DNA from 3 places in the Streptomyces sp. NBC_01450 genome. Region 3 is predicted to be linked to each of the others. Evidence: riboswitches for the same ligand, from Rfam matches in the RefSeq annotation. Region 3 holds a riboswitch; each other region holds the start of a gene.
The links. Region 3 has a riboswitch for cyclic di-AMP ahead of OG568_RS27530 (M23 family metallopeptidase). Riboswitches for the same ligand answer to the same signal wherever they lie in the genome.

Region 1 (9,947 bases), 590 kb from region 3:
GCCGATGTCCACGGAGCGGGCGGCGCGTACGTGGTCGTCGCCCACGACCAGTTCGGTGGACCCGCCGCCGATGTCCACGACCAGGTACGGCTTGGCCAGGTCGTCCCGGCCCGTCAGTTCCTTGGTCGCGCCGCCGAAGGAGAACTCGGCCTCCTCGTCGCCGGTGATGACCTCCGGTTCGACGCCCAGGATGTCCAGCACGCCGCGCACGAACTCGTCGCGGTTCTCCGCGTCGCGGGAGGCGGAGGTCGCCACGAAGCGCAGTCGCTCCGCGCCGTGCTCCTTGATGACCTCCGCGTACTCGCGGCAGGCCGCGAAGGTGCGCTGCAGAGCCTCGGGGGCGAGGCGTCCGGTGCGGTCGACCCCCTGGCCGAGCCGGACGATCGTCATCCGGCGGTCCAGCTCGACGAGTTCTCCCGTCGCCGGGTTCGCGTCGGCGACGAGGAGGCGGATCGAATTCGTACCGCAGTCGATGGCGGCGACCCTGGTCATCGGTTGTTGTCTCCTGCTCGTGAATTCGGCTCGACGACGCGCGACCGGGGCCGGGGCCCCGGGGCGAGGCCCCGGCCCTTCAGGGTCGCGGGGAACTGCGCGCTCAACCCCCGCCGGCCCGCGGACGAAGCACTCGGCGCAGGCGGGGTGTCGGGGCGAAGCCCCGCCTTGGGGGGGCGCAGCCCCCTCACTCCTCCTGGGACGGCGGCTCCGCCGCCACCACGCACGCGCCCTTGCGCCACCACTCCGGCAGCATCGCGATCGCCTCGTCGCCCAGCGGGTTCACCCCCGGCCCCGCGGCCAGCGAGTGCGCCACCAGCACATGCAGACACTTCACCCGGTCCGGCATGCCTCCGGCGCTCGGAAAGCCCGCCAGCACCTCGATGGCGTCGCGCCGCGCGATGTAGTCCTCGTGGGCGGCCCGGTACGCGGCGGCCAGTTCGGGATCGGTCGCCAGCCGGTCCGTCATCTCCTTCATGACGCCGTTGGCTTCCAGCGTGCCGATCGCGGAAGCCGCACGCGGGCACGTCAGGTAGTACGTCGTCGGGAACGGCGTACCGTCGGGCAGCCGGGGCGCCGTCTCCACCACGTCCGGCTGACCGCAGGGGCAGCGGTGCGCGATCGCCCGCAGCCCGCGCGGCGGCCGGCCGAGCTGTTGCTTGAATGCCTCGACGTCCGCGTCGGTCGGCTCGGTGCGCGGGGTGGGCGGCGGGGGCGTTTCCATGCCTGTGCTCAAGTCTCTTTCTTCTTCAATTCACCGGTCGGAACGGTCCGACTTGTCGACGCCGTCCCAGACGTTGGCGTACCAGGGACGGGCTGCCGCCCCCAGATTCGTACGCGACTGCTTCGCCGCGTCCGGGTCGATCACGACGTAGCCGGTCTCGCCGGGCAGCACATAGTGCAGCCGTTCCCGGATCTGCTGCTTCGCGTACGCGTCGTCCTGCCAGCGCGCCTTGAGGTCACGCAGCTGTTCGACCCGGGCGCGGGCCCGCTCCTGCTGCCGCTCCAGATCGGCGATCTCGGCGCGCTGGGACACGTACTGCCTTATCGGGTACGCGAGGGCCACGATCAGTGAACAGAGTACGAGAGCCAGCAGCGCGGCGCGGCCGGTCAGGCGGGAGCGGCGGGCCTGGCGCTTGGTCTGCGAGCGGTAGACCCGGGCCGCCGTCTGCTCGCCGAGCAGCTTCAGCCTGGTCGCGGTGGAGAACCGGTCCCGGTCCTTCACAGCCATGAGTCCCGCCTCCCCGGTAGTGCCGGCCCGTCACGTGCGTACGTCCCCGCACACGGTACGGGACCGGGTACGGGGACGTACGTACGACTGGCGAAGGCTTGACCCTCAGCGGGGTGTCAGCCCTTGAACCGCGGGAACGCGCTGCGGCCCGCGTACACCGCGGCGTCGTCGAGGATCTCCTCGATGCGCAGCAGCTGGTTGTACTTGGCGACGCGGTCCGAGCGGGCCGGGGCACCGGTCTTGATCTGGCCGCAGTTCACCGCGACGGCGAGGTCGGCGATGGTGACGTCCTCGGTCTCGCCGGAGCGGTGGGACATCATGCACTTGAAGCCGTTGCGCTGGGCCAGCTCGACGGCGTCCAGGGTCTCGGTCAGCGAGCCGATCTGGTTGACCTTGACGAGCAGGGCGTTCGCGGAGCCCTCCTCGATGCCACGGGCCAGACGCTCCGGGTTGGTGACGAAGAGGTCGTCGCCGACGATCTGGACCTTGTCGCCCAGCCGGTCGGTGATGACCTTCCAGCCGGCCCAGTCGTCCTCGTACAGCGGGTCCTCGATGGAGACCAGCGGGTACGCGGAGACGAGCTCCTCGTAGTACTCGGTCATCTCGGCGGCCGAGCGGGACTTGCCCTCGAACTCGTACTTGCCGTCCTTGTAGAACTCGGACGCGGCGACGTCGAGCGCGAGCGCGATCTGCTCACCGGGGACGTAACCGGCCTGCTTGATGGCCTCGACGATGAGGTCGAGGGCGGCGCGGTTGGACTCCAGGTTCGGGGCGAAGCCGCCCTCGTCGCCGAGGCCGGTGGACAGGCCCTTGGTCTTCAGCACCTTCTTGAGGGTGTGGTAGACCTCGGCGCCCCAGCGCAGGGCCTCGGAGAAGGACTCCGCGCCGATCGGGGCGATCATGAACTCCTGGATGTCCACGTTGGAGTCGGCGTGCGAGCCGCCGTTCAGGATGTTCATCATCGGAACGGGCAGCAGGTGCGCGTTCGGGCCGCCCAGGTAGCGGAAGAGCGGGAGGTCGGACGCCTCGGAGGCGGCGTGCGCGACGGCGAGCGACACACCGAGGATGGCGTTGGCGCCGAGCGAGCCCTTGTTGTCGGTGGCGTCCAGGTCGAACATCGCCTGGTCGATCAGGCGCTGCTCGGTGGCGTCGTAGCCGACGAGCTCCGGGCCGATCTGTTCGATGACGGCGAGGACGGCCTTCTCGACACCCTTGCCGCCGTAACGGTTGGGGTCACCGTCACGGAGCTCGATGGCCTCGAAGGCGCCCGTGGAGGCGCCGGACGGGACGGCGGCACGACCGGTGCTGCCGTCGTCGAGGCCGACCTCGACCTCGACCGTGGGGTTGCCTCGGGAGTCCAGGATTTCCCGGGCTACGACGACGTCGATGGACGGCACGAGCATCTCCTTCTGGGATGTGACGCGGGTACGCGGAGCCTGTGATGGCTTCGCGACATGAGCCTAACCGCCCCGGGGGGATCGGCCAGCCGGTCGCCCACCCCTTGGGCAGAACTGAACGTACACATTGTTCCAGAACGGAACAAAAACGGGTACGAAAATCCGGGTGCGGGAATCCGGGAACGAAAAGCCCCGCTCCGATGCGTACGGGGGAACACGCACCGGAGCGGGGAGCCCGTGGGGACGGGGGTAGGACCTCACGAGGGTCTCCAGTGTGGAGACCCCTTCTATGCGGGACCTGTCATTCAGCTGAGGTGAAGCTGCTGACCCGGGTAGATGAAGTCAGCGTCGTCGATGATGTCCCTGTTCAGCTTGAACAGCCGCTGCCAGCCGCCCTTGACCTTCTTCTTCTCGGCGATCGAGCTGAGGCTGTCACCCTTGACGACCTTGTACTCGCCGTCACCCTTCTTGACCTTCTTGCCGGTCGGGGTGGAGACGGTCTTCTCGGCGGCCGGGCGGGACGCCGAACGGGAGGCGGCGGTGTCCGTCGACCGGGTGGTGGTGCTGGTGCTCGGCGAGCTGTTCGACGAGGAGCCGTTCGAGGACGACGAGGTCGACGGGGCGCTCGCACCACCGGTGTACGCGGCGCTCGACAGGCCCGTGCCACAGGTCGGCCAGGCGCCCTTGCCCTGCGCGGCGAGGACCTTCTCGCCGATGGTGATCTGCTGCGACCTGGAGGCCTGGTCGGCGGTCGCGGCGTACGCGGTGCCGCCGTACGCGGCCCAGGTGGAGGCGGAGAACTGCAGGCCGCCGTAGTAGCCGTTGCCGGTGTTGATGGACCAGTTGCCGCCGGACTCGCACTGGGCGACGGCGTCCCACTCGGAGGTGGTGGCGGCGGAGGCGTTGCCGGCCGCCATCAGCGGAGCGGCGATGGCGACACCGGTGACACCGGCGAGCGCGGCCACACGGGTGGCCTTGGACGAACGGCGGCGCTTGCCCTTGCTGGAAAACAGCATGAGGAGATCCCCTCACCGACGCCTGCGAGGTGAGCTGTCGGGTTCGGGCGGGTGAGTGCCCGGCCGCGCGCTGTGAGCGCACGGCTTCACCCCAAGCCGCTCCCGGTCAACTACCGGATGCGGCACTTACCTTGGGTCCCCCGCTCCTGCCTACGGCGCTTACGCGTCGACTGTTCCCGTACGGCCGTTGGCAGGATTCGGCGTTGCGACCGTCGGGGCCCGCTGTGGCGAGCGGTGATGACCGTAAGCAGTCGATCGGTTGAATTCCAAAGACGATCAGGGCCTTTGAGATCCATCTCTCACTCGCACCAAACCGGACATTACACAGCGAACCGTGACGCGAACTGCCCCTACTTTTCGCCCGATTCGACACCAACTGAAAGGCTCTGACCGGGGAGGATGAGGTCCGGGTCGACGCCGACCGTCTTCTTGTTCGCGTCGTAGAGCTCGGACCATCCGCCGTCCAGGTCAAGGGCGTCGGCGATGGTCCAGAGATTGTCTCCGGCGCGCACGACGTACGAGCCGTCGACGACATCACGGGAGGCGCCGGTGCCGCGCGAGGCGTGCCGCCCGGAGGGGTCGTCGGTACGGCCGTCCACGGCGCTGTCGGTGGTGTTCTCGTCCGCGGTGCCGCCACGGTGGCGCCCGGCGCCGGTCGTCGCGTTCTCGGACGCATCGGAAGAGCCGTCGTCCTGGCCGGAGTTGCCCGAGCTGTCGCCCTTCGTCGCTTCCGTGTCGGAGCTGTCCGTTCCCTGAGTGCCGCCGGTGTCGGCCTTCGTCGTGTTCTTGGTCGCCTTCGAGGACGAACCGGACGAAGACGATCCAGACGAAGACGAATGGGACCCCGAGCCGGACGAGGCGGACGAACTGGACGAACTGGACGAACCGGATGACTTCGACTCGCCGGACGAGTCGTTCGCCACGCCTGTGTCGACCAGGACGTCGCCCGAGTTCCTGCTCAGCCCGGAGAGCGGTCCACAGGTCGGCCAGGGGGTGACACCCTGGTCGTCGAGGAGCTGCTCGGCGATGGCTATCTGCTGCGAGCGGCTGGCCTCGTCGGCGCTCTGCGCGTAGTTGAGGCCGCCGTACTTCTCCCAGTCCGCCTGGCTGAGCTGGAGTCCGCCGTAATACCCGTTGCCGCTGTCGGCACTCCACTGGCCGGCGCTCTCGCACTCGGCGACCCGGTCCCACGTGGTGCCGTCGGCCGCACTCGCGCTGGTGGCACCGAGCAACGGGATCGCGATGGCGGATCCGGTCACTCCTGCCGCGACGATGAGGGCCGGGGCCTGACGGGGGCGACGATGGCGGCCGTTCCCGGAGAGCATGCGGAAGCCTTTCACGTGACAGCAGGTGACTACGCGACGTGTGAGTCGCGTTGACGAGTGAACGTATCCGCACCCGAACACTTGTCACAAGTCGATGCAGCGTAGATCACGTGAAGATCACAGAGTTGAGTACGCGTCAGGTTTGAATGCCCGTAGGTGTATGGTCGCCCGCTATCGCTTGACCGGTACCGAAGGCGTGAACTCCACTGGAAGCGTGCGCAATCCGCGCATAATGAGCCCGCCGCGCCAGCGCAAATCGGCCGAATCTCCCGCGAGTTGGAGATCGGGAAGGCGGGTGAGGAGAGTCGCGAGCGCGGTCTGACCCTCCAGGCGGGCGAGCGGGGCGCCGAGGCAGTAGTGGATGCCGTGGCCGTAGCCGAGGTGTTGGTTGTCACGCCGGGAGAGGTCGAGCGTGTCCGGCCGCTCGAACCGCGCGGGGTCACGGTCCGCAGCCGCGAGGACCACGAGGACGGGGTCGCCAGGTGCGATGTCCTGACCGCCGATGCGAACAGCTTCGGTGGCGAACCGCCACGTGGCCAGTTCCACGGGCCCGTCGTAACGAAGCAGCTCCTCGACGCCGGTCTCGAGGAGTTCGCGTTCGTGGGCGGCGAGGGACTTCTGCAGGCGCGCCCGCTGCTCGGGGTGGGTGAGCAGGGCGTACGTGCCGTTGCCGATGAGGTTGACGGTCGTCTCGAACCCGGCGAAGAGCAGGATGAAGGCCATGGCGGCGGCCTCGTTCTCCGTGAGGTGCTCACCGTGGTCGGACGCGCGGATGAGCCCCGAAATGAGGTCCTCACCGGGCGCGGGCACGTCAGGCAGGACTTCCCGCTTCTTGTGAATGAGCTCGAGCAGGTATCCGCGCATCTTCTTGACGGACCGCGCGACCCCGCCCCGCGGGCCGCCGCCGTGCCGGATCATCATCCCCGCCCAGTCGCGGAAGTCGTCCTGATCCTCGCGGGGTACGCCCAGCAGCTCGCAAATGGCGTAGATGGGGAGCGGAAACGCGAACTCGTGGATCAGATCCGCGGACCCCTTCTCCGCGAACCGGTCGATCAGTTGATCGGTGAGCTCCTGCACGCGCGGCGCGAACTCGGCCACCCGCCGTGGCGTGAACGCCTTCGAGACCAGCCGCCGCAGCCGGGTGTGGTCCGGCGGGTCGATGTTCAGCAGATGCGTCATCAGCTCGGCCTTGCGCTCTCCCGGGATACCCGTCTTCCCCTTGGCATGCGCGGGTTCGTCATGATGCGCCGGATTCTTGCTGAGCCGCGCGTCGGCGAGCGCCTGCTTGGCGTCCGCGTACCGGGTGACGAGCCAGGCCTCCACCCCACTGGGCAGCCGTGTCCTGTGCACAGGGGCGTGCTCCCGCAGCCAGGCGTACGCGGGATAGGGATCGCTGGCGAACTCCCAGGTGAAGAGTTCGGGAGCGGGGCTGAACGGCGGCGGCTGATCGGTCACTCCCTGACGGTATCCGGAGGGAGGGGAGGGGAGGGGCGGGGAGGCGGAGGGGAGGCGGAGGCGAGGGGCCCCTTGGGCGACGGGCCTGCGGCTCGTCGCGGGGCACGCCGCGGGGCATGTCGCGGGGCATGTCCCTTTCGCCCCAGGCCATCCCTGAATCGGCTGCTGTTTGACTCCACGGCTCGCGACCTCCCTTAATTCGCGCCGTGGACCCCGAAATACTCAGATCCAGCTTCGCGGTCGTCGAGAGACGGGCCGAGTTCGCGGTCAAGTACTTCTACTCGCATCTCTTCCGGCACAACCCGGACGTCCGCGGGCTCTTCCCCCTGGACTTCCCGGAGGACATGGAGCGACAGCGGGACCGGTTGTTCGCGGCACTCACGTATGTGATGGAGCGGCTGGAGGATCCGACGCTGCCGGGATATCTACGGGAGCTGGGACGGGACCACCGGAAGTACCTGGCCGAGCCGGAGCACTACGCCGCCGTGGGGGCGAGCCTCATCGCCGCGTTCGCCGTCGTCGCGGGGTCGGCGTGGAACGCGGAGGCCGAGAAGGCCTGGGGCGAGGCGTACGGGGCGATCGCGAACGTCATGCTCCAGGGCGCGTGGGAGGCACAGCACGAGGGTGAACCGCCCTGGTGGGACGCCGAGGTCGTGTCCCGAACCCCGTACGGCGACGACCTCGTCGTACTGACCCTCCGCCCGCACCACCGGCTCCGCTACTCCCCCGGCCAGTACGTCAGCGTCAACGTCCCCCACCTGCCGGGCATCTGGCGCCCGTACTCGCTCGGCAACGCCCCCCGCGTCGACCACACCGTCGACCTGCACGTCAGCCGCGTCGAGGACGGGGTGCTGTCCACCGCCCTGGTCCGACAGACCCGGAAAGGTGACGTTCTGCGGCTCGGCGCACCCGGCGGCGGTCTGACCCTGCGGACGCCGGTGGAACGGCCGCTGACCTTCGTCGCGGCCGGTACCGGCTGGGCCCCGGTCAAGGCGCTGCTCCAGCGACTCGACGCCACGCACGAGGCCCGGCTGTTCCTCGTGGCCCGCGACACCTCGTACCTCTACGACCGGTCGGCCGTGGAACGTCTCCAGTCCCAATTACCCCGTCTCGCCGTCACGTTCATCACCCCCGCCCCTGGCCGCCCCAAGGCCCAGGCCACCGAGCGACTGCTGACCGCGCTGGGCAATCGCGCCGGCTGGGCCCACCACGACGTCTATCTCGCCGGTCCGCCCCAGCTCGTCGAGGAGATCGCCGGGGCCCTCCCCACCCTCGGTACCCCGCCCGAACGGATCTTCCACGACCTCCTCCCGCCCACGGACCCCGGCCGGACCCGCCCGCTGGGCCCCGCGGAGTGGCTCCTGGACCGCCCCCACCCCAACTGGCACAACCCGACAAGCCGCGCCCCGACCACATGACCCTGAGGGCCGTCCCCCCTCATCTACTTCCCTCGCTCCCCCCCCCACTCCCCCCACTCCCCCCACTCCCCCTACTCCCGCTGCTGCCGCTGCTTCAGCCCGTCTCCGTCGCCCGGATCGCATCCCGATAAGCTCGCGCGGCCGCACGCAGGGCCGCCTCCGGGTCCACTCCCTCGGCCTCCGCTCGGGCGGCGATGGCCAGCAGTTCGTAACCCACGCCTTCGCCGCGCGGCAGTTCGACCTCAAGTCCCGCCGTGCGCACACGCGATGCCAGCTTCGCCGCGAGGGCGAGGCCCGGCTGACCCAGTGGCACTCCCTCCGTCACGGACGTCCGCCGCTTCTCCTCGGCCTTGGTGCGCAGCCAGTGCTCCTTGACCTCCTCGGGGGTCGTGGCCGTCTCGTCGCCGAACACGTGCGGGTGGCGGTGGATCAGCTTGGTGACGATGCCGCCCGCCACGTCGTCGATGGAGAAGGGAGTCTCCGCGTCCTCCTCCGCGATCCTGGCGTGGAAGACGACCTGGAGCAGAACGTCGCCGAGCTCCTCCCTGAGCTCGTCCCGGTCGCCCTCCTCGATCGCCTCGACGAGCTCGTATGCCTCCTCGATCCCGTACTTCGCGAGGCCCTTGTGGGTCTGCTGGGACGACCAGGGGCACTCGACGCGGATACGGTCCATGACCTGGACGAGGTCGAGCAGGCGGGCGCCCGGCAGGTCGTACGAGGCGGGGAGCAGCTCCAGGTCCGGCATCTGTATGCGGCCGGAGCCGGCGAGGCGGGCCAGGCCGTCGGTGAGGCGCGGCTCGCCCTCGCCGGTGGCGACGACGACCACCACGCGGCCGCCGGCGCAGGCGTCCACCAGGTCCTGGGCAGCGGGGGACGCCTCGTCGACGCTTATGCCGGCCTCGCGCAGATACGGCAGCTGCGGATGCGCACCGTCCGCGCACAGCACCTGGTCGGCGGCGCGCAGCACCTGCCAGGCGGGCCAGGACAGCAGTCCGGGGGCGACGCGGTGGCTGGTGGTGAGCAGGACGATACGGCCGGGGTCGGGAACCTGGGCGGCGGCGTCGGAGCTGGTTGCGTTCACCCCACGAACGTAACCCACGCCACCGACGCCCCCGGAAGTTATCCACAGGCAGGGCTTCTACAGGGCTCCTGCAGGCCTTCTGACCTGCTACGCCGTCTGCTGAGTCCCGTTCGGTGTGACCTCCCGCAGCCACGGAGTCTTCACATCGACGTTGCTCTTCTGGACGTCCCAGGCGCCGTAGCGCGGGTTCAGGTCGACGTTCAGCTTCTTGGACGCGTCGGACATGGCCTTCCAGAACGTGGCCTTGCCGTCGGTGGTGTTCATGTCGGCACCGAGCGCGGCGGCGAGTTTCCGCGCCTCGATCTCGGTACGGAGGTTGTCGTCGAGACGCCGGGGCGCCACCCCGTACTGCTGCAGCCAGGCCGTCTCCAGCGCCTTCGCGCCGCCTGCCTGCTGCTCCAGTTCCGCCCGCATCTGCTGGGTGTCCGCGCGGGTGACGCTCACGCCCGCATCCTTGGCGGCCCGGTCGAGGACCTGGTCGAGGACCATGGTGTGCAGGGTGGCGCGGGCGAGGCTGCCGGTCTTGGCGATG
Region 2 (9,947 bases), 3.1 Mb from region 3:
GCCGGGAGGCCGCGGCCGTCGCCGACCGGCTCGGGATCGTGCCGCCCGGCACGCTGGGCGGGCTGGCCGCGGCGTTCGAGGGCCGGTACGACGACGCGCGGGACCTGCTGAAGGCGGCAGCCGGGCGCTGCGGTCCCGGAGGCGACCCCACTCTGCTGATCCACTCCGGGATCGCCGCACTCATGCTCGGCGACCACACCGCGGCCGCCACCGCGACCGTCCGGGCGGCCGCCTCCGCCCGGGCCCGGGGTGACGGGGTCACCGTTCCCCAGGCCATGGAGTTCCGGGCGTACGCCGACTTCTGGACCGGGCGGCCACGGGCCGCCGAGGCCGCCACCCTGGAGGCCCTTCGCCAGGCGTACACCACCGGCCAGGACAACGGGGCCTGCCATCTGCAGGCGGCCCTCGCGATGTTCGCCGCGGTCACCGGCGACGAGGACGTCTGCCGGGAGCGCGCCGAGGCCGCCCGCTCCTACGCCCTCGCGCGCGGGCTCGGCCTGCCCGCCGCGCTGGCCCTGTTCGCGCTCGCCTTCCTCGACCTGAGCACCGGCCGCTTCGCCGCCTCCGCGGCCCGGCTGCGCGCCCTCGCCGGATTCGGCCCAGGGCACGGGCACCGGGCCATCCGGCACCTCGCCACACCGCACTACGTCGAGGCCGCCGTCCGCACCGGCGACACCCGCGTCGCCCGGGCCGCCCACGCCGACTACGACCACTGGGCGCGTACCGTGCGCAGCCCCGACGACCTGGCCCTCAGCGCACGCTGCCGGGCCCTGCTCGCCTCCGGCGGGGAGGCCGTCGAGCACTACCGCACCGCCCTCGACCTGCACGCCTCGGGCACCCGTGACTTCGAACGCGCCCGCACGGAGCTGCTGTTCGGCGGTGCGCTACGGCGACTGCGGCACCGGACGGAGGCCCGTGACCGGCTGCACAGCGCCCTCGAGGCGTTCGAGCACTTCGGTTCGCCGCAGTGTGCCGCCGCGGCGCGGGCCGAACTCCGTGTCCTGGGAGAGCCCGTCTCCCCTGTGCGGGGCGCCGACGACCTCGTCGCCCGCCTCACCGCGCAGCAGCTGATGGTCGCGCGCATGGCGGCCGACGGGGCCACCAACCGGGAGATCGCGGCACGGTTGTCGCTCAGTCCGCGGACCATCGACCACCATCTGCGGGGAGTGTTCGCGCGGTTGGGGATCCGGTCGCGGATCGAGTTGGTGCGGTTGTTGGGGGAGCGGTGAGGGGGCTGTTCTTCGGCTGCGCGCCAGTGGGGGCTGGGCGCGCAGTTCCCCGCGCCCCTGACGGGGCGCTCAGACCCCCTGCGCCGAAATGAAGGCGTTTCCGTCCCAGGTGCCGCCCAGCCGAGAGGCCAGCCACCCAGGCGCCTCCGCACGGAAGTCGGCGACCGGGTAAGCCCCCGCCCCCGCCGGCAGCGCTCCCAACAGCGGAGCCTCGGCCACGACCGGCAGGTCCGCGAGGTTGCAAAGGGACGCCAGGTCGGGGGAGCCGGGCCAGCTGCCGATGACGACTCCCGCCAGATCCAGTCCCCGGCGCCGGAGTTCACGAGCCGTCAGTTCGGTGGTGTTCAGGGTGCCGAGACCCGCCGACGCCACCACCAGCACCGGCGCGTCCAGCAGGCTCGCCGCCTCCGCCAGTGTGGCGCCCTCGTCGTCGAAGCGGACGAGGAGACCGCCCGCTCCCTCGACCAGTACGAGGTCGTACTCGCTGGCCAGTTCCGCCGCCGCCTTCGCCACCGCGACCGGGCGCACCGGGGGCAGGCAGGCCCGCCGCGCGGCCGTCGCGGGAGCCAACGGCTCCGGATAGCGGGCGAGTTCGAGCGTCGTCACGGCGCCCGCGAGCCGGGCCACCTCGTCGGCGTCCCCGCGCTCGTCCGGGCGTACACCCGTCTGAGCCGGCTTGAGGACGGCCACGGAGCGCCCGGCGGCGACGGCCGTGGCGGCGACGGCGGCCGTCGTGACCGTCTTGCCGACCTCCGTGCCCGTCCCCGTGATCACCAGAACCGCCATGTCATCCCTCCCGCGCCGCCGCGCACACCGCGCGCGCGATCCGTGCCACGTCCGCGTCACTCGTGACGTACGGCGGCATCGTGTAGACGAGGTCGCGGAACGGGCGCAGCCACACACCCTCGCGCACGGCGGCCGCCGTGGCCGCCTTCATGTCGACCTCGTGGTCGAGTTGTACGACGCCGATCGCGCCCAGGACGCGTACGTCCCGGACACCCGGCAGTGAGGACGCCTCCGCCAGCCCGTCCAGCAGACCCGCCTCGATCCGCTTGACCTCCGTCTGCCAGTCCTGTCCGAGCAGCAGGTCGATCGAGGCGCAGGCCACCGCGGCGGCCAGCGGATTGCCCATGAAGGTCGGGCCGTGAGCCAGGACCGGGACCTCACCGCGTGAGATGCCCTCGGCCACCCGCGCCGTGCAGAGCGTCGCCGCCATCGTCATATAGCCGCCGGTCAGCGCCTTGCCGACGCACATCACGTCCGGCGTGACGCCGGCGTGCTCCGCCGCGAACAGCGTGCCCGTACGGCCGAAACCGGTCGCGATCTCGTCGAGGACGAGCAGCACGTCGTGCGCGTCGCAGGCCTCCCGCAGCACCCGCAGATACGCGGGGGAGTGGAACCGCATCCCGCCCGCGCCCTGTACCACCGGCTCCACGATCACCGCGGCGAGCTCGTCGGCGTGCCGCCCGATCAGCTCGCGCAGATGGTCGGCGTACGACTCCTCGTACCCGGCCGGCGGGGCGTCGGCGAACACCTGGCGCTGGAGCACCCCCTGCCACAGGTCGTGCATCCCGCCCTCGGGGTCGCACACCGACATCGGCTGCCAGGTGTCCCCGTGGTAGCCGCCGCGCCAGGTCAGCAGTCGCTGCTTGCCCGGGCGGCCGAGCGAGCGCCAGTGCTGGAGGCACATCTTGACGGCGACCTCGACCGAGACCGAGCCGGAGTCGGCGAGGAAGACGTGCTCCAGGCCCTCGGGCGTGATGTCGACCAGGCGCTTCGCCAGCCGTACGGCGGGCTCGTGGGTGAGCCCGCCGAACATGACATGGCTCATGCGCTCCAACTGGTCGCGCGCCGCGTCGTTGAGGACCGGGTGGTTGTAGCCGTGGATGGCCGACCACCAGGACGACATGCCGTCGACCAGTTCGCCCGAGCCGTCCGCCAGCCGCAGGCGTACGCCGCTCGCCGACTCGACGACGAGCGGTTCCTGGCGGCCGGGCATGGGGCCGTACGGGTGCCAGACGTGCCGCCGGTCCAGCTCCAGCAGTTCGGCCACGGGCAGCGGGGACGGCTCGGACAGATCAGGCATTGGGGGCGAGATCCGTTCCGGCACCCCTGCGGCGTACGGCGACGAGATCCGTACGCGCTTCGGAAGGCTGCTCGTCCTTCGCCTGCTCCTTCGCCGCCACCTTCACGGAACCGCAGACGCCACCGCCCTCGTGGGACCCGCACCCGGCGTCGGCGTGCGAGCCACAGCCGGTCTCGGCGTGCGAACCGCAGCCTCCGCCCGTCGTCACGCGGTGCTCCGGCAGGGTCAGCTCGCCCGCGCCCTCCACCTCGAACCCGGCGTCCGCGATCATCTCCAGGTCGGCCTTGCCCGCCTGGCCCTCGCTGGTGAGGTAGTCGCCGAGGAAGATCGAGTTGGCGAGGTTGAGGGCGAGGGGCTGCATCGTGCGCAGATGGACCTCGCGGCCGCCCGCGATACGCACCTCGACGTCCGGGCAGACGAAGCGGACCATCGCCAGGATGCGCAGACACCGCTGCGGCGTGAGGTTCCACTCCTTGGCGAGCGGGGTGCCCTCGAAGGGGATCAGGAAGTTCACCGGAACGGAGTCAGGGTCGAGCTCGCGCAGCGCGTAGACGACGTCGACGAGGTCCTCGTCCGACTCGCCCATGCCCGCGATCAGACCCGAGCAGGCGGACAGACCGGCCGCGTGCGCCTTCTGGACCGTGTCCACCCGGTCGGCGTACGTGTGCGTGGTCGTGATGTCCCCGTACGTCCCCTCGGACGTGTTCAGGTTGTGGTTGTAGGCGTCCGCGCCCGCCTCGCGCAGCCGCTCGGCCTGGCCGTCGGAGAGCAGACCGAGGCAGGCGCACACCTCTACGTTCTCGTTCTGGTCCTTGATCGCCTTGATGGTGTCGGAGACCCGGTCCACGTCACGGTCCGTCGGACCGCGGCCGCTGGCCACCAGGCAGACCCGCTTGGCGCCCCCGGCGAGCCCGGCCGCCGCGGCCTGTGAGGCCTGGTCGGGCTTGAGCCACGTGTACTTGAGGATGTCGGCCTTGGAGCCGAGGCGCTGCGAGCAGTACGAGCAGTCCTCGGGGCACAGACCGGACTTCAGATTGACCAGATAGTTGAGTTTCACTCGACGGCCGAACCAGTGCCGGCGGACTTTTCCGGCCGCGGCCACCACGTCCAGCACGTCGTCGTCGGACGTGGCCAGCACGGCCAGCGCCTCGTCACGGGTCGGCAGCTCGCGCCGAAGCCCCTTGTCCACCAGCGTGTTCAGCAGGTCCATGAGATCCGATCCTGGCGTATGCGAGCCGCTGCGGCCAAGGAGAGTTTGCACAAGAGAGACGGTTCGACGTGTGGGTATTGCCACATCCTGGGCGGCGGGTCGCCCCGCTAGGGTCTGTGCACTGCCTACAAAACGACCACCTTCATGACCCCTTCACGACCACTCCCAGGGCCCGGAGGCACCAGCATGGCGGGATCGCCGTTCGCATGGATCGACGAGCAGGCGTACCAGCGCGGGCAGGCCGGACTCGTCCGCACCCTGCGCCCTCGTGCCGCCGACTCACCCCTTCTGGATCTGGCCGGCAACGACTACCTCGGACTGGCCCGTCACCCCGAGATCACGGAGGCCGCGGCGGCGGCCGCGCGCCGCTGGGGCGCCGGGGCGACCGGCTCGCGGCTCGTCTCCGGCACGACCGAACTTCACGGCGAACTCGAACGGGAGCTCGCCGACTTCTGCGGCTTCGAGTCCGCGCTCGTCTTCTCCTCCGGCTACGCGGCCAACCTCGCCGCCGTGACCACGCTCGCGCCGCACGGCTCGCTGGTCGTCTCGGACGCGGGCAACCACGCCTCCCTCATCGACGGCTGCCGGCTCGCCCGGGGGGCGACCCAGGTCGTGGCGCACGCCGACCCCGACGCCGTGCGCAAGGCGCTGGGCACGCACGAGGGACCCGCCGTCGCCGTGTCCGACACGGTCTTCTCGGTGGACGGCGACGCGGCCCCGCTGGCCGAACTCGCCACCGCCTGCCGCGAACACGGCGCGGCGCTGCTCGTCGACGACGCGCACGGGCTGGGCGTCCTGGGCGCCGGCGGCCGGGGCGCCCCGCAGGCGGCGGGGCTCGCGGGCGCGCCGGACGTCGTCGCGACCGCCACGCTCTCCAAGTCGCTCGGCAGCCAGGGCGGCGCCGTCCTCGGCCCCGCCCCGGTCATCGACCACCTGGTCAACGCGGCGCGCACCTTCATCTTCGACACCGGTCTCGCGCCCGCGGCGGCCGGCGGGGCCCTCGCGGCGCTCAGACTGCTGCGCCGTGAGCCGGAGCGCGCCGCCCGGGCCCGTGAGGTGGCGACGGCGCTGCACACCCGGCTGACCGCGGCGGGCCTGGAAGCCGTACGACCCGATGCCGCCGTGGTCTCCGTACGAGCACCGTCCCCCGAACGGGCCGTACAGTGGGCCGCGGACTGCCGCGAGGCGGGACTGGCCGTCGGCTGCTTCCGCCCCCCGTCCGTGCCGGACGGCATCTCGCGCCTGCGGCTGACCGCCCGCGCGGACCTCACCGACGCGCAGATCGAGCACGCCGTGGACGTGATCAGCTCAGTCCGGCGATAAAGCCCTCCCAGCTCGCGGGAGCGAACAGCAGGGCGGGGCCCGCCTTGTTCTTGGAATCGCGTACGGCGACGAGTCCGGCCCAGGGTCCTGGGCCGGGTCGGGCCGTCTCCACGCAGTTGTTCATTCCCGTACTGCGGCTGCTGCGCAGCCATCGCACGTCACGGAGTGAAGTACTGGAAGGTACGTACCGAGGCAGTGCAGTCATGGGGGTGCCTCCTTACGCGCCGTCACCTATCCCGGCGATGTAGTCCAACGAGTCCTCGGGCGAAAGGGCGTGGAACTGAAGGGCGTTGAAGGCCTCGGTGTAGGCCTGAAGGTCTTCTTTCCGTTCGAGGTAGAGGCTACTCGTCAAGTGGTCGAGAACAACCACATCCAGATCAGTTGTGTTCGGAAATGAGAAGATAACGAAAGGCCCGGTGACTCCGATATGGGCTCCCGCGGCGAACGGCAGGACCTGAAGCCGTACTTGGGGCAGGGTGGCGGCCTCCCGCAGACGCTCGAGTTGCCGGGCCATCACCTCGGGACCGCCGACCTCGCGTCTTAACACGGCCTCGTCGAGGACCGCGGTCAGTTCCAGCGGCGGATTCGAACGCAGGACGTCCTGCCGGGCGAGGCGGACCTCGACGAGCGCGTCGAGCTTGTCGTCCTCGAGCCCGCCGACGGCGACCCGGGTCACCTCCCGGGCGTACTCGGGTGTTTGGAGCAGTCCGGGGACCACCGAGGTCTCCAGCGTGCGCATGCCGCTGGCCTGGGACTCCAGACTGATGAAGTCGCGGTAGGTGGGCGGCAGGACGCCGCGGTAGGCGTGCCACCAGTGATGGCGCCCGTTGCCCTCGGAGCCCGCGAGACCGACCAGGAGCTCTCGTAACTCGGGCTCCGTGACGACGTAGGCGTCCAACAGGCGTTCCACGTCCGCCGGTTTCACGCCACTGATACCGGTCTCGATCCGGCTCACCTTCGACTGGTGCCAGCCGACGATACGGGCCGCCTCACCACTGGTGAGACCCGCACCGGCGCGCAGCGCGCGCAGTTCGGCACCGAGCTTGCGGCGGCGCACCGCGGGACCGTGCTGCATGGCCGTACTCCTTACTCCTTCCGGGCCGCCCAAATACGTTCCGCCGTCGCAGAGTTCACCGCATCGAGCGACAGATATATGCATATCTCGGTGGATCGCGCCCGTGACCGTCCCAGTGATGGCAGTCTGGCGCGAAGCACCAGTCCGGGACCGTACTCGAACCATCCGCTCCGTGTCGGACTCCGGTCCCGTGGGAAAGGGACGACGTCGCCATGGCAGATCACCAGGAAGCATCCGTCACTCTGCCGAGCGATCCCGCCTCGGTCTCCGCGGCCCGGAAATTCGTCGCCGATGTGCTGGCCGAATGGGGCCTGCCATGCGACGCGGAAGTCGCGGACACCGTACGCCTGATCGTGTCAGAACTAGCCACCAACGCCGTCCAACACACATTCGGGCAGTCGCCGACCTTCACGGTGGACGTCCGGCTCGACCGAGACGAACACCTGCGGATCGGTGTCACCGACAGCCATCCGCGCTTCCCGAAGCGCCTGCCCGCCGCCGTCCAGCAGGACAACGGGCGCGGCATGGTGATCATCCGCTGGCTGACCGCCGAGTGCGGCGGCAGACTGGTCGTCCGGCCCACCCGCGAGGGCGGCAAGACGGTCGCCATCGAGCTGCCCTGGACGGTGCCGGCCCGGCCGGTGACGGCCGGGGGCCCACAAGAGCCCTGAGAAGCGGCACACACCAGGGCGTAACCCGGGGGGTACCCCGGGGTCGCCGGGGTGCTCATGCCCGCGCCGGCGCTGTTCCGGGCGCCGTGGCCGCTCGGCGCGCGCTCACGTTTCCCGGCGTGGTGGCTCTTTCGGAGCCGCTGCCGCCCTGACGACGGCACGGTGCACCAGGCGGGGCAGGACGCCCCACAGCGCCACACAGACGAGCAGGGTGGCCGCGCCGGAGGCGATCCCGGCGGCCCGTCCCAGTGCCACGTCCACGGCGAGCAGCACCGACCCCGTCAGCGCCAGCACGAGCACAACCATGCCGATCCTGGCCAGAACGGAGGAGACCCGCACGATGGCCGCCTTCGCACCCTGCCGGAACAGCGACCGGTGCAGCGCGGCCGGAGCCATGAACAGCGCGGCGGCGACCACGGCCAGCAGGAGCGTGGTGACGTACGTGGTGCGCTGCACGGTGTCGAGGGACCGGAAGCGCGGGGTGAAGGCCAGCGTCAGCAGGAACGCGAAGAGGATCTGCACACCGGTCTGGGCGACCCGCAGCTCCTGGAGCAGCTCGCCGAAGTTGCGATCGGCGCGCTGGAGGGGCGTCTCGTGCCGTTCCTCGGGGAGGGGTGGTTCAGCCATGCTGAACGAGTATCCGATCCAGCCACGTTTCACGCCCTGGGGCGGGACCCGGAGGGGGTGCCGGCCTGCGGCACCCCCTCGGCAGGGTCAGCTGACCCTGCCGTACCAGACGCTCTTCGTCCAGATCTTCTGCAGCTTCACGACCTCCCCGGTCTTCGGGGAGTGCCAGATCTTTCCCTTCCCGGCATAGATGCCGACGTGGTACACGTTCCGGCCCGAGTGGAAGAACACCAGGTCTCCGGCCTTGCGGTGGGACGCGGAGATGTGGTGCGTCTTGTTGTACTGCGCCGCGGCCGTACGAGGCAGCGTCTTGCCCGCCTTCTTGAACGAGTAGAGCGTGAGCCCGGAGCAGTCGAAGCGGCGTGGCCCGGCGGCGCCGAACTGGTACGGGGAACCCTTCTTGGAGGCCGCGACCTGGAGTGCCTTCGTCGCCAGGGTGGCCGCTTCGGCGTCGGATGCGGCGCCAGGAACCACAAGGCTGCCGCCCACGGCGGCGATGGTGAGCGCCGAAGCCGTACCGGCCCGGGTCCACAGCGACGGGACACGATTGAGCGCAGTCATGCGCAACCCTTCGTCAGCCGCCTGTGAAGGATGACCTGTCGGATTCGGGCTGGCGAAGTAGCCCGGCCGCTTGCGCGGCTTCACCCCAAGGACCGCCCGGATCTCTCCGGCGACCCGTCGTGCTGGGTCCTCCACTCCTGCCGATGCACTTCTGTCGACCGGTCATCCGGGCAGCGGCAGGACTCGGCGTCCGCCCGGACCGCCCCGCCGCTGTGGCGGGGGCTTGTCGTCGGAAGGGATCTTCACGCATCACGGTCCGAATATCCGAGCGGAACCGGCGATTTGTGGGGTTACTCACCACTCACCCGTTCGGGTGGACACCCCTCTGTTCGGGCGATGTTGAGGACACCGACGACGCTCGTACCAGCACCGGAGCATCTCATTCCGCCTCGCGGCTACACCCGTCGCGCAACTTTTTCGGTTCCCCGAAGGGACCTGTGATTACTCCATCAGGGGGTACGCCATCTGGTCCGTTTGAACCGCGGGCCAGACGCCTTGTTGACTCGGCACGGACGGCGGCCCGGGTGGGGATGCGTCAACTGTCGGCGTCGGGTGGCAGGGTGATGCGGGCCGCCCGCCGCTCACCGTCGAGGACGCGCAGGGCCTGTGCCAGCGTCGGGGCGTGCACCTCGCTCTCGCCCCGTTGATGCATCAGTGCGAGGGCGTCGCGCAGCTCCGCCGCCTTGGCGACCAGCGCCTGGGCGGCGCGCAGCCCCCGGTAGGTGTCTCCGGGCCTGGCCGGGTTGATACGGCCGAGAAGGTCGACCACGTCGAGGTAACGGTCGATCAACTCGGCCTCGGCACGCGTCAGCGCGGGCAGCGGGGGCAGTTCGGGCACCATCGGCGGATCACCTCGCGTCGGGTGTGGCGTTCCTCGCACCGGGCGCGGTGCGCGAGGTCTTGCGGCTGGGGATGATCCCGTCCACCAGTCCGTACGCCAACGCGGCCTGTGCGTCCAGGATCTTGTCCCGCTCGATGTCGGCGGAGACCTGTTCAGGACTCTGCCCCGTGTGCCGTACGAGCATGTCCTCCAGCAGCCGCCGAGTGCGCATCAACTCCTCGGCCTGGAGGGCCAGATCGCTCGCCTGCCCCTGTACCGGCTCGGGAAGTGACGGCTGGTGGATCAGCACCCGGGCCCCCGGCAGCGCGAACCGCTTGCCCGGCG
Region 3 (9,947 bases):
CGCCCGTAAGCGGCTGAGCAAGCTGGCCGACGAAGACCTGAGGAAACGCAGGGAACCGCCACCGCGCGACGGACAAGTACAGGGCGGCCGCACTTCCGCGGCCCGGTCACATGAGTCGTACGAGGAGAGGTCCGAATGATCCGCAAGAAGTCTCGGCGTGAGGAGTCGCTGGACCACGCGGAGCTGGCCCGGTTGCTGCCGGCGCCGGGAGACCCGCACCTGTCGCTCGACCGTCACCTGCTTCTCGAGGAGCACCTGATGAGCGAGATCCAGCGCACCGCCCCCGCCCCCGCCCCTGCCCCCGCCCCTGCGCCGGCCCGCCGCCCGGCACGCCGTGTCCTGCTGATCGGTGTCCCGGTCACCGCCACCGCCCTGGCCGGCGCATTCGCCTTCACCGCGCTGACCAATTCCGGGGGCAGCGGCACGGTCGCGGCCACCCCGCCCCCGGTCGAAGCGCCGGTCGTCCGCATCGAGCCGGGCAGCACCGCCCAGCTCGCCTCCACCGTCGAGCACATCGCCGCCGCCGCCTCGGCCAGCAAGACGCCCGAACCCGGTCCGGGCCAGTACATCTACATCAAGAGCAAGGTCTCCTACCTCTCCGTCTCGCACACCGACGCAGACGAGTCCAAGACCTTGGTCGAGCCCCTGCACATCCGTGAGGTCTGGAATTCCCCCGACGGCAAGCAGGGCTGGCTGGACGAGCCCGGCTACAAGCCCAAGGGCGGCATCACCCTCGACAGCGACGTCGAGAGCAGCTTGGGCGGCCCCTCCTACGACTACCTCAAGACGCTGCCCACCGACCCGGACGCCCTGCTGAAGAAGATCTACAAGGAGACCAAGGGCCAGGGGAACTCCCCGGACCAGCAGGCCTTCGCCACGGTCGGTGACCTGCTCGGGGAGGAGCTCGTACCGGCGAAGCTGAACGCGGCGCTGTACCGGGCCGCGGCCAAGATCCCCGGGGTCGTGGTGGTGGACCATGCCAAGGATGCCGCGGGACGCGAGGGCATCGCCCTGGCCCACGTCGACCAGAAGAGCGGCGACCGCACCGAGTGGATCTTCGACTCCAAGACGTACGCCTATCTCGGAAGCCGCGCTGTCCAGGTCAAGCAGGCCGACGGCATCAAGCCCGGCACGGTCATCAACTGGACCGCCGTGCTGGAGCGGGCCGTCGTCGACGCCCAGAAGCAGCGCCCCGGCGCGCAAGGTACCGGTGCGTGAGAACGCGATCGCCTCGCTGGGACCCCACCATTGGCCCCAGGCCCCGCCGCTCCCACCAGGTGCGGCGGGGCCTGGGGCCGGTAGTGGGGTCAGTTGGGCGGGTAGAGAGCAGGTAGTTGTTGACCTGCTCGCGGGCGGCCTCCTGGGTCGCGGTGCCGGGGTGGGCGGCGGTGAACGGCGGGATGATGGCGAGATAGACGGTGATGTTGGAGTTCTGGGTGATCGGCTGCTGGTTGACGTAGATCTGGCTGTCGTCGGTGTAGTACGAGTTCAGCTGGGTCTTGAGGAAGGCCAGCCCCTTCTCCACGTCGGCGGCGCAGGTGTTGGCGTTGCTGGTGCAGTTCAGCAGGTCGGCGGCGCCGGTGGAGACGAGGACGGTGCGCACGTTGCCTTGGACCAACACGTTGCGGTCCAGGGGGTTGAGCGCGTTGAGCAGAATGATGCTGTCGGTGATCTACGGCAGTGTCACTGGTGCGGTTGGCGGGGTCACTGACCCGGACGGGAGTCCGGGCCACGGAGTGGCCGGGCATGGCGGACACCGAGCCGTGCACCTGCAAGCTGACCAGCACGGTCGCTTGCTGTTGGACGGTCAGGGTGGCCGGGTCGCTGGTGGCGTCGCCGCCTGGGGGAATGGTGACGGAGGCGGCACCGTCGAAGGTCGGCGTCGGCAACGCCTCGCGGCGTTCCTTTCGAAGTGGCCGACGCGGCCGAACTGGAGCTGACGGAGTCGTGGAGGCTGTGACTGATCAGTGGGGCGTGACATCGCGCCCGGACGGAAGCGGGAAGACGGTGTGGTTCGAGTCCCACAGGGTCTACCGAAAAGCCCCAGGTCAGAGGGATCTGGCCCGGGGCTTCGCTGTGCTTTGGGGGTGTGGGGTCCGATGGCTCAGCCCGCGGTGAGCTCCGGCAGCGGGAGCGTGTGCTGGGTCTGCAGGACCTTGGCGCGCAGGTAACGCACGTTGTGGGCGGTGGTGAAGACGCCCGTCGGGACGCGGTGGGAGACCGTCACGCCGAGGTCGCGCAGCTGCTCGGCCTTGTCCGGGTTGTTGGACAGCAGGTCCAGGTCGTCGATGCCGAGGGCCTGGAGCATCTGGGCGGCCGCCGTGTAGTCGCGGCCGTCCTCGGGCAGGCCGAGCGCGGCGTTGGCGGCGTACGTGTCGAGGCCCTGGTCCTGGAGGGCGTACGCGTCGAGCTTGTTGTAGAGGCCGATGCCGCGCCCCTCCTGACGGAGGTACAGGAGCACCCCGCCGCGCTCCGCGATCTGTTCCACCGCCTCGCGCAACTGCGGGCCGCAGTCGCAGCGGGCCGATCCGAAGACGTCACCGGTCAGGCATTCGGAGTGCAGCCGCACCAGCGGGGTCGCGCCCGGCTTGCCGAGCACGACGGCGAGGTGTTCCTTGCCGTCGGTCAGGCCGTGGAAGGTGACCAACTCCGCGTCGACCGAGTAGCCGTCGCCGAAACGCAGGGGCACAGTGACGCGGGTGCGCACCGTGGCGGTGGGGAAATCGCGCATGTTGTCTCTCCGGTCAGCGGGTGTGGTGCGAGTTGCGCCGGTTGTGCTTCACATTTGAAGCACTGCCTCGGAGACAGACAGTACACGGTGCTTTAACGTTCAAGCAACGGCTTTGGTCGATCGCGTGTCGCACGACTCACGAGGAACGTCGCCGTGCGGCTCACGAAGAACGCCGTCGCCGACTCAAGAGGAACGCCGTCGCCACGGCAGATCTTCCCCGCAGGCCCCGGGATTCTCTCCCTGGATGCCGCGCGTGATGGCCCCGCAGATCTCCTCCAGCTGCCCGACCTGCTCCGGGGTCAGCCGGTCGAAGACCGCCGTCATGACCTGTTCCGCGTGGCCCGGCGCCGCCCGCTCCAGAACGGCCATGCCCTCGTCCGTGAGGACCGCGATCTGGGTGCGCTTGTCGCTGTGGCAGCCCTCGCGGCGTACCAGACCGTCGTTCGCCAGCCGGGTCACGCCGTACGTCAGCCGGCTGCGGGTGATCTTCAGGATCTCGGCGAGGTCGGTCATCCGCAGCCGCCGGTCCGGCGCCTCGGACAGCATGGCCAGGATGGAGTAGTGAAGGTGGGGCATGCCCGTCTCGGCCTGGAGCTGCCGGTCGATCGTGTCCTCCAGGAGCGAGGTGGCGGCGTTGTACGCGCGCCAGGCGCGCTGCTCGGCGGGGGAGAGCCAGCGGGTCGTCATGCCGCCAGTGTAGGTATTGTTTAAAACTTGAACCACTAAGAGCCCTGTGCTCGGAGCTGGAGGGTGCGTCCCATGCCCCACCCCTATGTCCTGTTGTCCGCCGCCGTCTCCCTGGACGGCTTCCTGGACGACACCGGCCCCGATCGCCTGCTGCTCTCGGGCCCGGCGGACTTCGACCGGGTCGACGAGGTGCGGGCGGCCAGCGACGCGATCCTGATCGGCGCCGGCACCATCCGGGCGGACAACCCCCGGCTGCTGGTCAACTCCGCCGAGCGGCGGGCGGCGCGGATCGCCGCGGGACGCCCGGAGTACCCGCTCAAGGTCACGGTCAGCGGCTCCGGCGACCTCGACCCGGACGCCCAGTTCTGGCACACGGGCGGCGAGAAGGTCGTCTATACGACGGACAAGGGCGCCGAGCGTGCCCGCGACGCCCTGCGCGGGCTGGACGTCGACGTGGTCCCGACCGGCGCCGAGCTGGACTGGCGCGTCGTACTCGAACACCTCCACGACGTACGCGGGGTGCGGCGGCTCATGGTCGAAGGCGGGGGGCGTGTGCACACCCAGCTGATGACGCAGGGGCTGGCGGACGAACTGCAGCTCGCCGTCGCGCCGCTCTTCGTGGGGGAGCCGGACGCGCCACGGCTGTTCGGGCCGGGTGGGTATCCGCCCGGGCGGATGCGGCTGGTGGAGACGCGGCCGGTCGGGGACGTCGTCCTCATCCGCTACGCCCCCACCGCACCCGGGGCCGGCGCTCTCGCCTCCGCCGCGGACCGGCACTGGCTGGAGGCCGCCTGCGAGCTGGCGGCGCTGTGCCCGCCCTCGGAGACCGCGTTCAGCGTGGGGGCGGTGGTGGTGGCGGCCGACGGCACCGAGCTGGCGCGCGGGCACTCACGGGAAGGCGGCGATCCCGTCGTGCACGCCGAGGAGGCGGCCCTCGCGAAGATCGGTCCCGCGGATCCACGCCTGGGGTCCGCCACCGTCTACAGCAGCCTGGAGCCGTGCGCGCGGCGGGCGTCCCGGCCCGCGCCCTGTGCGCGGCTGATTCTCGACGCAGGGGTACGGCGGGTGGTCACTGCGTGGCGCGAGCCCGACACGTTCGTGACGGGGGCGGACGGTAACGGGCTGCTCGTGGCCGCGGGGGCGGATGTGGTCGTACTGCCGGAGTTCGAGGAGCGGGCCGTGGCGCCGAACCGTCACCTTCTTGCGGCCGGGTAGGAGCGGCCTCTTCTTGCGGCCGGGCAGGAGTCTCGCGGTCGTCCGCGAAAACCCTGGTGAATCGGGCCCCGCGGATGGCGTACACTAATTTCAACGACGCGGGGTGGAGCAGCTCGGTAGCTCGCTGGGCTCATAACCCAGAGGTCGCAGGTTCAAATCCTGTCCCCGCTACTGAAGGCCAAGGGCCGGAACTCGGAAACGAGTTCCGGCCCTTGGTTTTTTCCCGTTCACCGGCCCGGTTTTCCCGTTCACCGTCCTGCCCGGGTTTTCCCTGCCGACGCGACTGTCGGTAGTCTTCTCCTCACTATGAGTTGTCTTCGGTGGCTGGAGCGGCGCGCGTCGGCGCTCGCGCTGCTGCTCGCCGTGTGCGCGCTGTTCCTCGGGGCCTGCCACGGGGGTCATGACCTCGTGCCGGACGGCGGGACCGTCGTCGCCCCGGCCGGGCACCACCACGGGCGGGGCGGAGCGGGCGGCGTCAGGTGGCCGGGCCCGGACTGACGCATCCCGGGCCGAGGCATCCCGGACCGACGCATCCCCCGGTCGGCCCTCACCGCTCGCCCCCCGCCCCCGCTCCGGGAAACCTGGACGGGTGGGGCAGCAGCAAGGAGGTGCGCAGCGGGCCGGAGAGCCATGCGACGAGCCGTACGACAGGTCCGGTGGGCGGTTGCCCGAGGACCCCGTGCCCGATCCGGGGCTGGGGGACGAGCCGCTGCCCGACCCGGCCGAGGCGGACCGGCGCCGCATCTCGTACGCGCGCAGCCTCGTCCGGGTGCTGCCCGCGCTGCTCATCCTGGTCGGCGCGTTCTACGACTACTTCACCCCGATGGCCTTCGCCGCGGGCCCCCTCTTCACCGCGGGCCCCCTCTTCACGGCCGCGCCGCTCGTGGCCGCCCCGCTGTTCTCGCTGCGCGGCACCGTGCTCACCGGCCTCGCCGCGCTCGTCTCGGTGCTCACGATCCACGTCCGGCTCGGCATCGTGTTCAAGGTGGACGCGATCACGGAGGTCGCCACCGTGGCGACCGTCGGTGTGCTGGCCGTGCTCATCAACATCCTCGTCCGCCGCACCGACGAACGGCTCGCCTCGGCCCACCAGATCGCCGAGGCGGCCCAGCGTGCCGTCCTGCCGAAGCCCGACGAGCGGATCGGCGGCCTCGAGGTCGCGGCGCGCTACGAGGCGGCGCAGGCGGGCGCGTTCATCGGCGGCGACCTGTATGCCGTGCAGGACTCCCCGCACGGTGTACGGCTGGTGGTGGGCGACGTGCGCGGGAAGGGCATGGAGGCGGTGTCCGCCGTCGCGGTGGTCATCGGGGCGTTCCGGGAGGCGGCCGAGCAGGAGGCCACGCCGGAAGCGGTCGCGCAGCGGCTGGAGCGGGCGCTGGCCCGCGAGGGCACCCGGCGCGGGGGCCTCGACGCCTTCGAGGGGTTCACCACCGCCGTCCTCGCGGAGATCTCGCGGGAGGGCGGCCTCGTACGGATCGTCAACCGCGGCCACCCGCCGCCGCTGCTCCTGCACGCGGACGGAACGCTGGTCACGCTCGCCGCCGCGAACCCCGCACTGCCGCTCGGCATGGGCGAGTTGGGCACCTGGCCGGACCGTGCGGAGGAGACGGAGTTCCCGCACGGGGCCACGCTCCTCTTCCATACGGACGGACTGTCCGAGGCCCGCGACGCGCAGGGACGTTTCTACGATCCGGCCGCCCGCCTGGCCGGACGGACCTTCCCGGGCCCCGACGCCCTGCTGGTCACGCTCGCCGAGGAGGCCCGGCGGCACACGGGCGGCGCCCTGACGGACGACATGGCGCTGCTCGCCGTGCGACGCCCGTAGCAGCTGGAGGGCCCTCTTGATCGTTGTCACGAGGGGTGACCGGCCGATGTCCCTCCGCATAACGACTGACGCACCGTCAGGTAACGGCCGAGTAGGGAGCTCTGGTCAACTCGCCCGATTTCCGCCGCTCATGGTCGGTAAGTCCTGGCCAAAAGTGGTTAACGATCAGTACGAACAGCTTGGAATCCGGTACCCGCGTCTATTAACGTTCGATAACGCAGCGCGGTCGTCCCAGCCGTCACAAGAGTCGGCTCCGTGCGCACGCGCCGAATCCCGCAAGGGAACCGGGGAACCACCAACTTGGGGTGAATCGAGCGTCTTTCACGGTGGAGACACCGTGGGTTGACGCGCGTAGGAGACCTTCCTGCTCCGAACCCGTCAGCTAACCCGGTAGGCGAGAAGGAAGGAAAGGAGCACGCCCACGTGGCGTCCAACCCGACCGCCCAGCCCACTTCGTTCGCGCCGAACGACACCCAGACTTTTGGCTACGCCAAAGGCAAGGACGAGGGCCCCTGGGAGGAGTGGAACCCCACCGAGGATTCCATCCGACCCATCCGCGGCCGGCACCGCGTCTCCAAGCAGCGTGGCGGGGGACTCGCCCGCAGCTCCACGGTCCTGGGCGTCGGTGTCATCGCCGCCGTCGGCGCGGGCGGCATGGCCACCGCGGCGCCCGGCAAGCCGCCGGTGTCCATCTCGCTGCCCGACCTCTCCTCGGTCACCCAATCCGCCAAGGCGCTGATATCCGACGGCGGTTCCAGCACGCCGAAGGGCTCCACCACCCCGCTCACCAGCGCCGGTGTGACCAGCGCCGACGCCGCGCAGGGCAACAAGGACGCGGGCGAGGCACTGCGCGCCCGCATCATCCTGCAGGCCGAGTTGCAGCAGGACCAGGTCGACAAGGCGGCCCAGGCCGCCGCCGAGTCCGCCGCGGCGAAGAAGGCGGTCGCACTGGCCGCCCAGCAGAAGGACGACGCCGAGGCCAAGGTCGCCGCCGCGAAGAAGAAGGCGGACGAGGACGCCAAGCAGAAGGCCGAGGCCGCGCGCCTGGCCGAACTCGCCAAGAGCTACTCGCTGCCCACCTCCTCGTACACCCTGACCTCCCGCTTCGGTGACGCCGGTTCCATGTGGTCCTCCGGGTACCACACCGGCCTCGACTTCGCGGCCCCCACCGGCACGCTGATCAAGGCCATCCACAGCGGCACGATCACGGAGGCGGGCTGGGCCGGCTCGTACGGCTACCGCACGATCCTCACCCTCGAGGACGGCACGGAGCTGTGGTTCTGCCACCAGTCGTCCATCAGTGTCAGCGTGGGGCAGAAGGTGGCCACCGGCGACGTCATCGGACGCGTGGGCGCGACCGGCAACGTGACCGGGCCGCATCTGCACCTGGAGGTCCACCCGGGCGGCGGCAGCGCGATCGACCCGATGGCGTGGCTGAACAGCAAGGGCCTGAATCCCTGATCATCCCCGGGGGCCGGGGGAGCTACATGCGGAATACAGCCATCCGGTACGGCTGTTGAATTAGGGCATGACTTCTCTCCGCAAGCTCGGCTCCTCCGACCTCGAGGTCTTCCCGCTCTCCCTCGGCGGCAACGTCTTCGGCTGGACCGCCGACGAGGCGCAGTCCTTCGCCGTGCTCGACGCGTACACGGCCGGCGGCGGCAACTTCGTCGACACCGCCGACGGCTACTCCGCCTGGGTCCCCGGCCACAAGGGCGGTGAGTCGGAGACGATCATCGGCAAGTGGTTCGCCGCGCGTGGCAACCGCTCCGAGGTCGTCCTGGCCACCAAGGTCAGTACCCACCCCGAGTACAAGGGCCTGTCCGCGGCGAACATCAAGGCCGCCGCCGACGCCTCGCTGCGCCGCCTCGGCACGGACTACATCGACCTCTACTACACCCACTTCGACGACCTCTCGGTTCCCGTCGAGGAGATCATCGGCGCGCTGGACGAACTGGTCCGGGCCGGCAAGGTCCGGGAGATCGCCGCCTCCAACATCTCCGCCGAGCGGCTCGCGGAGTCCGTGGAGTTCTCCGACCGCGAGGGACTCGCGCGTTACGTCGCCCTCCAGCCCCACTACAACCTCGTCTCGCGCGACACCTACGAGGGCCCGCTCCAGGAGGTCGCCTCCCGGACCGGCCTGGCCGCCGTCCCGTACTTCGCGCTCGCGTCCGGCTTCCTCACCGGCAAGTACCGCCCGGGTACGACGGTCGACTCCGCGCGGGCCGAGGGCGCGGGCAAGCACCTCGACACCGAGCGCGGCATCCGCGTCCTGACCGCCCTCGACGAGGTCGCCCAGGCCCATGACGCCGAGGTCGCCACGGTCGCCCTCGCCTGGCTCTCCGCCCGGCCGACGGTCGCGGCGCCCATCGCCTCCGCACGGACGGTCGACCAGCTGCCGGCCCTGCTGGCGGTCGCGGACCTGACCCTGACGGACGCGGAAGTGGCCAGGCTGACGGAGGCGTCGGCCTGAGGCCGCCGGACAGGCCCTAGTGCCGCGGCAGGCAACGTTCGCCCCGTCGCGACGCCCGGCACGCCCTCTCGCCGCACCGGCCGAAAGCCCAAGTACGTCCGGTCCGTCGACGGGGCCTTCCGGCCGGCACTCCCCCAGCCTCCGGCCGGGGGGACCCCCAGAGCACGCACCGGACGCCGCTCCTTGACGGGCAAACATCGCCTGCCGCGGCCCTAGACGAGTCATTCCGATGTGGTCAGTGGTCATAAGCGATCAAGGATCGTATGACGGGCTGGCCGGTCTTGTGGTTGTGCCAGATCGCGGCGGCCATCGCGAGGATGCGTTGGGCGACGCGGACGGCGACACCTTCGAAGGTCCGTCCACCGTGCCGTTCCAGGTCGAGCTGGCCTTTGAGGGTGTCGTTGACCGACTCGATCAGCTGTCGCACCGACTTCAGGAGGCTCTCGCCCCTGCGCTTCTTCTCGCGCTTGAAAGAAGGACGCAGCAACTCCGCGCCCCGGAAGGCCAGATCGGCCTCGAACTCCTTGGAGGCGAAGCCTTTGTCTGCGATCACCAGCAGGCTCGGCCGGTCCGTGGACAGGTGCGGTTCGCGGTCCAGCATCGCCGACAGCACCTCCCGCTCATCCAGTTTCGGGTTCGCCAGTGCCCACAGGATGGGCATCCCGGTCGGGGTGCATACCAGGAACAGGCGCAGGCCCCAGAAGAACCGGGAGTGCGAGGCGCAGTACCCGTATCCGGCCCAGCCGGCCATGTCCGACCGCTTCACCGTCGGACGCGAGCGGCCGCACTCCACCGGTGTGGAGTCGATGATCCAGTGGTTGTCGAACCAGAAGTCCGTATCGACGGCCAGCAGTCGTATTGCCCTCTTGACCAGTGGCAACGCTGCCCGCAGCCGCTTGTTCCAGCCCGGCTGCCTGGGCACGTACGGGAACATCGCTCCCAGTCGGGAGTCCACGAACCGCAGCCAGCGCGACTCCGAGGTGTAGCCCAGCAGCGCCTGGGCGACGGCAAGGGTG

Region 1: another riboswitch for cyclic di-AMP. It lies ahead of OG568_RS30160 (transglycosylase family protein); the one in region 3 lies ahead of OG568_RS27530 (M23 family metallopeptidase).
Region 2: another riboswitch for cyclic di-AMP. It lies ahead of OG568_RS41100 (C40 family peptidase); the one in region 3 lies ahead of OG568_RS27530 (M23 family metallopeptidase).

The regions. Positions count from the first base shown of each region.
Region 1 covers NZ_CP109480.1:6,741,911-6,751,857, reverse strand. Annotated here, with positions in the region: gene OG568_RS30180 (Ppx/GppA phosphatase family protein) at 1-492, opposite strand, end outside; gene OG568_RS30175 (DUF501 domain-containing protein) at 680-1,216, opposite strand; gene OG568_RS30170 (FtsB family cell division protein) at 1,247-1,723, opposite strand; gene eno (phosphopyruvate hydratase) at 1,840-3,126, opposite strand; gene OG568_RS30160 (transglycosylase family protein) at 3,426-4,136, opposite strand; cyclic di-AMP (ydaO/yuaA leader) riboswitch at 4,141-4,304, opposite strand; gene OG568_RS30155 (transglycosylase family protein) at 4,487-5,461, opposite strand; gene OG568_RS30150 (cytochrome P450 family protein) at 5,633-6,916, opposite strand; gene OG568_RS30145 (globin domain-containing protein) at 7,123-8,334, shown strand; gene OG568_RS30140 (nucleoside triphosphate pyrophosphohydrolase) at 8,429-9,415, opposite strand; gene OG568_RS30135 (SurA N-terminal domain-containing protein) at 9,503-9,947, opposite strand, start outside.
Region 2 covers NZ_CP109480.1:9,223,774-9,233,720, forward strand. Annotated here, with positions in the region: gene OG568_RS41055 (LuxR C-terminal-related transcriptional regulator) at 1-1,229, shown strand, start outside; gene bioD (dethiobiotin synthase) at 1,299-2,015, opposite strand; gene OG568_RS41065 (adenosylmethionine--8-amino-7-oxononanoate transaminase) at 2,017-3,315, opposite strand; gene bioB (biotin synthase BioB) at 3,308-4,525, opposite strand; gene OG568_RS41075 (8-amino-7-oxononanoate synthase) at 4,712-5,848, shown strand; gene OG568_RS41080 (DUF397 domain-containing protein) at 5,829-6,053, opposite strand; gene OG568_RS41085 (helix-turn-helix domain-containing protein) at 6,066-6,923, opposite strand; gene OG568_RS41090 (ATP-binding protein) at 7,136-7,594, shown strand; gene OG568_RS41095 (DUF6328 family protein) at 7,700-8,221, opposite strand; gene OG568_RS41100 (C40 family peptidase) at 8,309-8,782, opposite strand; cyclic di-AMP (ydaO/yuaA leader) riboswitch at 8,786-8,940, opposite strand; gene OG568_RS41105 (hypothetical protein) at 9,318-9,623, opposite strand; gene OG568_RS41110 (ATP-dependent Clp protease proteolytic subunit) at 9,631-9,947, opposite strand, start outside.
Region 3 covers NZ_CP109480.1:6,154,149-6,164,095, forward strand. Annotated here, with positions in the region: gene OG568_RS27485 (RNA polymerase sigma factor) at 1-139, shown strand, start outside; gene OG568_RS27490 (CU044_5270 family protein) at 136-1,218, shown strand; gene OG568_RS27495 (hypothetical protein) at 1,139-1,621, opposite strand; gene OG568_RS27500 (GTP cyclohydrolase II) at 2,105-2,731, opposite strand; gene OG568_RS27505 (MarR family winged helix-turn-helix transcriptional regulator) at 2,915-3,418, opposite strand; gene OG568_RS27510 (dihydrofolate reductase family protein) at 3,491-4,633, shown strand; tRNA gene OG568_RS27515 (tRNA-Met) at 4,731-4,804, shown strand; gene OG568_RS27520 (hypothetical protein) at 4,940-5,131, shown strand; gene OG568_RS27525 (PP2C family protein-serine/threonine phosphatase) at 5,298-6,458, shown strand; cyclic di-AMP (ydaO/yuaA leader) riboswitch at 6,713-6,870, shown strand; gene OG568_RS27530 (M23 family metallopeptidase) at 6,882-7,919, shown strand; gene OG568_RS27535 (aldo/keto reductase) at 7,987-8,931, shown strand; gene OG568_RS27540 (IS982 family transposase) at 9,167-9,947, opposite strand, start outside.